Linked DNA regions of Piscinibacter sp. HJYY11. Each later gene encodes a partner of the first gene's protein in a complex. Links are inferred from orthologs where the notes say so. Each region holds a gene or a part of one and is shown in the gene's direction. Other genes may lie near its edges. The genes, in order: mfd and uvrA.

Region 1 (4,338 bases):
GTCGTTCACGCAGGCATCGATCAGCGCATCGATCCAGGCGGGCTGCACCAGGCAACGCGCGGCGTCGTGCACCAGCACCCAGTCCTCGGCCTGTGCACCGCGCTCGCGCAGGTGGGTCAGGCCGTTGGCCACGGTCATCGCGCGGCTCGTGCCGCCGACCTTGGCGACCCAGGCGGTCGTGCCAGACAGGTGCTGTTGGAACTGATCATCCCGCGGGCTCAGCACCACGAGGGTCTGGCGCAGTCGCGTCACCCGTGCCAGCGCATCCAGTGTGTGCTGCACCATCGGCTTGCCCGCGACCTCGGCGTATTGCTTCGGCCCGCCCGCACCGGCCCGTTCGCCGATTCCAGCGCAGGGCACCAAGGCATACAGATCGGCAGGAGATGCGCTCATGTCAGCAGGCTGAAAAGGGTGCGAATTCTATAATTCGGCCTCGCATCGCCCCGGGGGACCGCCCAACCGGGGCGTGTTCGTTTTGTGTCGTGTCCCTGCATGCAGATTCCCTCGCTCGCTCCTGGAAAACGCTTCACCCTGCCCCGCCCCCTCGGCTCGGCCGATGCCTTGCTGCTGGCGCGATTCGCGCAGGCGCAAAAGGCACAAGGGCACATCACCGCCATCGTCACCGCCGAGCCGGCCGACACGCAGCGGCTCGAAGGCGAGCTGCCTTTCTTCGCGCCCGAACTGCGGGTGGCCGTGTTCCCCGATTGGGAGACGCTGCCCTACGACACCTTCTCGCCGCACCAGGACCTGATTTCCGAGCGCCTGGCCACACTCTGGCGCATCCAGCAGGGCGAGGTCGACGTGGTGCTGATGCCGGCCTCCACCGCCCTCGTGCGGCTCGCACCGCCGAGCTTCCTCGCCGGCTACACCTTCCACTTCAAGCAGAAGACCCAGCTCAACGAAGCGGCGCTGAAGGCGCAGCTCACGCTCGCCGGCTACCAGCATGTGAGCCAGGTCGTGTCGCCGGGTGAATACGCGGTGCGCGGTGGGCTGATCGACCTCTTCCCCATGGGCTCGCTGGTGCCCTACCGGGTGGACCTCTTTGGCGACGAGGTCGACAGCATCCGCACCTTCGACCCCGACAGCCAGCGCAGCCTCTACCCCGTGCCCGAGGTGCGCCTGCTGCCCGGCCGCGAGTTCCCGATGGACGAGGAGGCACGTGCCAAGTTCCGCGCGCGCTGGCGCGAGAAGGTCGAGGGCGATCCGACCAAGGTGCGGCTGTACAAGGACATCGGCACCGGCATCGCCACCGCCGGCATCGAGTACTACCTGCCGCTCTTCTTCGACAGCACCGCGCCGATCTTCGAGTACCTCGGCGCCAATGCCGCCGTCGCACTGCACGGTGACATCGACGAGGCGCTCAAGCGCTTCTGGACCGACACCCGCGAGCGTCACCGCTTCCTGCAGCACGACAAGGAACGGCCGATCCTGCCGCCGGAAGACCTGTTCCTGCGCCCCGAAGATTTCTTCACGCTCGCCAACGCGCATGCCGTGCTCGCGGTGCGCGGCAAAGAGCCGGTCGACTGGGCCCGCCCGCTGCCCGACCTGAGCGTGGACCGTGGCGCCCCCGATCCGCTCAAGCGCCTGCAACTGCACCTGGGGGCGACGCCGCACCGCGTGCTGGTCGTCGCCGAGAGCGAAGGCCGCCGCGAGAGCCTCCTGGAGCTGCTGCGCGACAACAAGATCGAGCCGCCGTCGGTGAAGAGCCTGGCCGAGTTCGAAGCCGGCGACGAGCGCTACGCGATTGCCGTGGCGCCCATGGCCGAAGGCTTCTTCTGGACCGAGCCCGACAAGAACATCCAGTTCGTCACCGAGACTGAACTCTTCGCGACGACGCCCACGGCAAGACGCAAGCGCAAGCAGGAGCAGGCCAGCGACGTCAACACGCTGATCAAGGACCTGTCGGAGCTGAAGGTCGGCGACCCGGTGGTGCACCTGAACCACGGCATCGGGCGCTACGTGGGCCTGGAGAACATCGACCTGGGCGATGGCCCGAGCGAGTTCCTGATCCTGGAATACGCCGACAAGGCGACGCTCAAGATCCCCGTCTCGCAGCTGCACCTCATCAGCCGCTACACCGGCGTGAGCCCGGAAGAAGCGCCGCTGCACAGGCTCGGCTCGGGCCAGTGGGAAAAGGCCAAGCGCAAGGCCGCCGAGCAGGTGCGGGACACGGCCGCTGAATTGTTGAATCTCTATGCGAGGCGCGCTGCCCGCGAAGGCTTCGCCTTCCGTTTCTCGCCGCACGACTACGAGGCCTTTGCCGCGAGCTTCGGCTTCGAGGAAACGCCCGACCAGAAGGCCGCGATCCACGCCGTCATCCAGGACATGGTCAGCCCGAAGCCGATGGACCGCCTGGTCTGCGGCGATGTGGGCTTCGGCAAGACCGAGGTCGCGCTGCGCGCCGCCTTCGTCGCCGTCACCGGCGGCAAGCAGGTGGCCATCCTCGCGCCCACCACGCTCTTGGCCGAGCAGCACTACCAGAACATCGCCGACCGCTTCGGCAAGTGGCCGGTGCGCGTGGCCGAGATCTCGCGCTTCCGCTCCAGCAAGGAGGTCAAGACCACGCTCGAAGGCCTGGCCGACGGCACCGTCGACATCGTGGTCGGCACGCACGCGCTCATCGGCGACAAGGTGAAGTTCAAGCGCCTGGGCCTCTTGGTGATCGACGAGGAACACCGCTTCGGCGTGCGCCACAAGGAGGCGATCAAGGCCATGCGCTCCGAGGTCGACGTGCTGACACTCACCGCCACACCCATTCCCCGCACGCTGGGCATGGCGCTCGAAGGCCTGCGCGACCTCTCCGTCATCGCCACCGCCCCGCAGCGCCGCCTCGCCATCAAGACCTTCGTGCGCACCGAAGGCTCGAGCGTGATCCGCGAAGCGGTGCTGCGCGAGTTGAAGCGCGGTGGCCAGGTCTACTTCCTGCACAACGAGGTCGAGACCATCGAAAACCGGCGCGAGAAGCTGCAGGAACTGCTGCCCGAGGCGCGCATCGCCGTCGCCCACGGGCAGATGCCCGAGCGCCAGCTCGAAGCGGTGATGCGCGACTTCGTGGCCCAGCGCCACAACATCCTGCTGTGCTCGACCATTATCGAGACCGGCATCGACGTGCCGAGCGCCAACACCATCGTCATCAGCCGGGCCGACAAGTTCGGCCTCGCGCAGCTGCACCAGCTGCGGGGGCGTGTCGGCCGCTCGCACCACCAGGCGTATGCGTACCTGCTGGTACCCGATGTGGAAAGCCTCACCAAGCAGGCCGGCCAGCGCCTGGAGGCCATCCAGGCCATGGAGGAACTCGGCAGCGGCTTCTACCTCGCGATGCATGACCTCGAGATCCGCGGCGCCGGCGAAGTGCTGGGCGACAACCAGAGCGGCAACATGATGGAGGTGGGCTTCCAGCTCTACAACGACATGCTGGCCGAGGCCGTGCGCTCATTGAAGGCCGGCAAGGAGCCCGACCTGCTCTCGCCGCTGAGTGCAACGACCGAGATCAACCTGCACGCGCCGGCCCTGCTGCCCAACGACTACTGCGGCGACGTGCACACCCGCCTCTCGCTCTACAAGCGCCTCGCCACCGCCGACAAGACCGAGCAGATCGACGCGATGCTGGAAGAGATCACCGACCGCTTCGGCAAACTGCCGCCGCAGGGTCAGACGCTCTTCGACGTGCACCGCCTGCGCGTACTGGCCAAGCCGTATGGCGTGTCCAAGATCGACGCCGGCACCTCGGCCATGGTCATCAGCTTCCGCCCCAACCCGCCGATCGACGCGATGCGCATCATCGAGCTGGTGCAGAAGAACCGCCACATCAAGCTGGCCGGCAACGAGAAGCTGCGCATCGAGCGCCAGACCCCTGACCCGAAAGACCGCGCCCAGCTCATCCGCGACGTGCTGCGCTCGCTCGGCACCCCGACCACCAAGCAACCCGCCTGAACTCCACAACCGCGTCCATGTCCGCACAAGAATTCGCCCCCGGCCTCGTCATCCAGCGCTTCACCCCGCCGCTCAAGCTCGCGGACTTCAAGCTCATCGCCTTCGACATGGACTCGACGCTGATCAACATCGAGTGCGTCGACGAGATCGCCGATGCCGCCGGCCGCAAGGCCGAGGTGGCGGCGATCACCGAGGCCGCGATGCGCGGCGAGATCACCGACTACAAGGAGAGCCTGCGCCGGCGTGTGACGCTCTTGAAGGGCGTGCCGGTGAGCGCGATGCAGCAGGTGCTCGACCAGCGCCTGCAGCTCAACCCCGGTGCGAAAGAACTCGTGCAAGCCTGCAAGGCGGTGGGCATGAAGGTGCTGCTGGTCTCCGGCGGCTTCACCTTCTTCACCGACAACG
Region 2 (3,733 bases), on another replicon or contig:
CCCACCCGCTGGATGTGGACTCGCACCTGATCACACCCCACGGCACGCACGTTTCGTACCTCAACCTGGGCTCGCTGCCAAGCCTGCCGTACGCGGCCCTCGACCACGACGACACCGACTCGAACGGGCCTGAGATCGTCAGCGTGCGCCAGGTCGTGCGCGGGGGGATCTACCGCTACTACGTCGCCAACTACTCTCGCACCTACACGCCTGCCATGACAGGCTCCCCGGTGCGGATCGAAATCACGGCAGGAGGCCATACGCGCATCTTCACGCCGCCCGCAGGTGAGGGCTTCAACGACTACTGGCATGCGTTCGACATCGCGGTCGATTCCGACTGCAACATCTCGGTCAACGCCACCAGTGCGCCCAACATCTGGGTTGCCACGCCTCCGGGTGCCCCGACCCAGACCCTCAGCGGACCTATCACCTACTGCCCGAACATCTGACATACCACGACGCTAGAAGGCCGGCGCGTCGCCGGCCCGAAGGGGCGGCCCTCGCGGGTGCGCCCCTTTTTTTTGGCCGACGGCCTCGGTCCCATGGCGACAGGTGTCAGCGGCGAGGGCATCGTGCCTCGCTATCATCTTCCGTTTCCCCGCCGCCCGATGCCCGCCCGCCGCCCCCCCACTTCGCCTGAAGCCTCGATCGAGGCCCCGATGCTGCGGGTGCGTGGCGCCCGCACCCACAACCTCAAGAACATCGACCTCGACATCCCGCGCAACCAGCTGGTGGTGATCACCGGGCTGTCGGGCTCGGGCAAGTCGAGCCTCGCGTTCGACACGCTTTATGCCGAAGGCCAGCGGCGCTACGTCGAGAGCCTCTCCGCGTATGCGCGGCAGTTCCTGCAGCTGATGGACAAGCCCGACGTCGACGTGATCGAAGGCCTGTCGCCGGCGATCAGCATCGAGCAGAAGGCGACGAGCCACAACCCGCGCTCGACGGTCGGCACCGTCACCGAGATCCACGACTACCTGCGCCTGCTCTACGCACGCGCCGGCACGCCCTTCTGCCCCAACCACAACCTGCCGCTGCAGGCGCAGAGCGTGAGCCAGATGGTCGACACCGCACTTGCGTTGCCCGAGGGCACCAAGCTGATGGTGCTGGCCCCGGTGGTGCGCGACCGCAAGGGCGAGTTCGCCGACGCGTTTGCCGACTGGCAGGCCCAGGGCTACGTGCGCTTCCGCATCGACGGCACGACCTACGACGCGACCGACGTGCCCAAGCTCAAGAAGGCCGAGAAGCACGACATCGACATCGTGGTCGACCGCGTGAAGGTGCAGGACGGCCTGCAACAGCGCCTGGCCGAAAGCTTCGAAGCCGCGCTGCGCAACGCCGAAGGCCGCGCGATCGCGCTCGAGATGGACAGCGGCAAGGAGCACCTCTTCTCCAACCGCTTCGCCTGCCCCGTCTGCAGCTACAGCCTGAGCGAACTGGAGCCGCGCCTCTTCTCGTTCAATTCGCCGGTGGGCGCCTGCCCGAGCTGCGACGGCCTGGGCCAGGTGACGGCGTTCGACGCGGAACGTGTGGTCGCCTTCCCGTCGCTCAGCCTCGCCAGCGGCGCGGTGAAAGGCTGGGACCGCCGCAACGGCTACACCTTCTCGCTGCTTGAGAGCGTGGCCAAGCACTACAAGTTCGACATCGACACGCCCTTCGAAGAGCTGCCGAAGAAGGCACGCGAGGTGCTGCTGTACGGCTCGGGCGAGGAAGAGATCAGCTTCACCTACGAGGCCGACGGCCCCAAGGGCAAGACGCGCAGCGTCAAGCGCAAGCACCCCTTCGAAGGGATCATCCCGACGCTGGAGCGGCGCTACAAGGAGACCGACTCCGCCGCGGTGCGCGAGGACCTCGCGCGCTACCAGGCGGCCAAGCCCTGCCCCGCCTGCGAAGGCACGCGCCTGCGCACCGAGGCGCGCCATGTGTTCCTGCAAGGTGAAGGCGATGCCCAGGGGGAGCCGATCTACCGCATCGAGCACCAGACGCTGCGCGAATGCCTCGCCTACTTCGAGCAGCTGAAGCTGAAGGGCGCGAAAGCCGAGATCGCCGACAAGGTGATCCGCGAGATCCGCTCGCGCCTCAAGTTCCTCAACGACGTCGGCCTCAACTACCTGAGCCTGGACCGCAGCGCCGACACGCTCTCGGGCGGCGAAGCGCAGCGCATCCGCCTCGCCTCGCAGATCGGCTCGGGCCTGACCGGCGTGATGTACGTGCTCGACGAACCGAGCATCGGCCTGCACCAGCGCGACAACGACCGCCTCATCGGCACCCTGCGCCACCTGCGCGACATCGGCAACTCGGTGCTCGTCGTCGAGCATGACGAAGACGCGATCCGCGCCGCCGACTACGTGGTCGACATGGGCCCCGGCGCCGGCGTGCACGGCGGCCAGGTCATTGCGCAGGGCACGCCGGCCGACGTGGCCGCGAGCGCCGAGTCGCTCACCGGCCGCTACCTCGCCGGCGTGCTGAAGATTCCGGTGCCGAAGAAACGCCGCCGCATCGAGGACATGGCGGAACCCCAGGTGCTGCGCATCGTCAACGCGCGCGGCAACAACCTGAAGGGCGTCACCGCCGAGATCCCGGTCGGCCTGCTGACCTGCGTGACGGGCGTGTCGGGCTCGGGCAAGTCGACGCTCGTCAACGACACCTTGTACGCCGCTGTGGCGCGCAACCTGTACAACAGCCACGCCGAGCCGGAGCCGCATGACGCCATCGAAGGGCTGGACCTCTTCGACAAGGTAATCAGCGTCGACCAGAGCCCGATCGGGCGAACACCGCGCAGCAACCCGGCCACCTACACCGGGCTCTTCACGCCCATCCGCGAGCTCTTTGCCGAAGTGCCCACCGCCCGCGAGCGTGGCTATGGTCCGGGGCGCTTCAGCTTCAACGTGGCCGGCGGCCGCTGCGAGGCCTGCCAGGGCGACGGCGTGCTGAAGGTGGAGATGCACTTCCTGCCCGACGTCTACGTGCCGTGCGACGTGTGCCAGGGCGCGCGCTACAACCGCGAGACGCTCGAAGTCCTCTACAAGGGCAAGAACATCACCGAGGTGCTCAACCTCACCGTCGAAGACGCGCACGCGTACTTCAACGCCGTGCCGAACATCGCACGCAAGCTGCAGACGCTGCTCGACGTGGGCCTGGGCTACATCCGCCTCGGCCAGAGCGCGACCACGCTCTCGGGTGGCGAAGCGCAGCGCGTGAAGCTCGCGCTCGAGCTCAGCAAGCGCGACACCGGCCGCACGCTCTACATCCTCGACGAACCCACCACCGGCCTGCACTTCGCCGACATCGACCTGCTGCTCAAGGTGCTGCACCAGCTGCGCGACGCGGGCAACACCATCGTGGTGATCGAGCACAACCTGGACGTGATCAAGACAGCTGACTGGTTGATCGACATGGGCCCCGAGGGCGGTGCCGGAGGCGGCACGGTGGTCGCGGCCGGCACGCCGGAAGACGTGGCGGCCAACCCGGCGAGCCACACCGGGCACTACCTGAAGCCGCTGTTGCGCTGATCTGAGCGCGCGTGGGCGCGACTTTTCTCACGACGTCGACACACGACACGGTGCACCGCAGCAATGCGGCATCGGGCTTGCATGCGGGAGTTCCACCCTTGGCAAGCGGCAGACGCTTGCACTACATTGCCGCAGCCCCGCCCCACCCCCTGTCGCGCAAAGCGCCACGACGACACCCCCATGCCGCCTGCGCCCCTGCCCGCTGACGAATCACACCGGCTGGC

What was found.
Region 2: the proteins of mfd (region 1) and uvrA are in contact, whole or in part, in a crystal structure (PDB 4DFC), measured with the Escherichia coli proteins. The link is inferred for Piscinibacter sp. HJYY11 from one-to-one orthologs.

Annotation. Positions count from the first base shown.
Region 1 is NZ_JAERQZ010000002.1:508,658-512,995, reverse strand. What follows is about bases 103-4,133. They hold mfd (transcription-repair coupling factor), read left to right. Parts: upstream 103-492; coding sequence 493-3,933; downstream 3,934-4,133. Other genes in these bases: serB (phosphoserine phosphatase SerB), read left to right, coding at 3,951-4,133; ispD (2-C-methyl-D-erythritol 4-phosphate cytidylyltransferase), read right to left, coding at 103-393. In the rest of the region: more of ispD, read right to left, coding at 1-102; more of serB, read left to right, coding at 4,134-4,338. UniProt on the Escherichia coli protein: Couples transcription and DNA repair by recognizing RNA polymerase (RNAP) stalled at DNA lesions. Mediates ATP-dependent release of RNAP and its truncated transcript from the DNA, and recruitment of nucleotide excision repair machinery to the damaged site.
Region 2 is NZ_JAERQZ010000001.1:3,117,293-3,121,025, forward strand. What follows is about bases 284-3,709. They hold uvrA (excinuclease ABC subunit UvrA), read left to right. Parts: upstream 284-608; coding sequence 609-3,509; downstream 3,510-3,709. Other genes in these bases: JI745_RS14510 (hypothetical protein), read left to right, coding at 284-449; JI745_RS14520 (ATP-binding protein), read left to right, coding at 3,690-3,709. In the rest of the region: more of JI745_RS14510, read left to right, coding at 1-283; more of JI745_RS14520, read left to right, coding at 3,710-3,733. UniProt on the Escherichia coli protein: The UvrABC repair system catalyzes the recognition and processing of DNA lesions. UvrA is an ATPase and a DNA-binding protein. A damage recognition complex composed of 2 UvrA and 2 UvrB subunits scans DNA for abnormalities.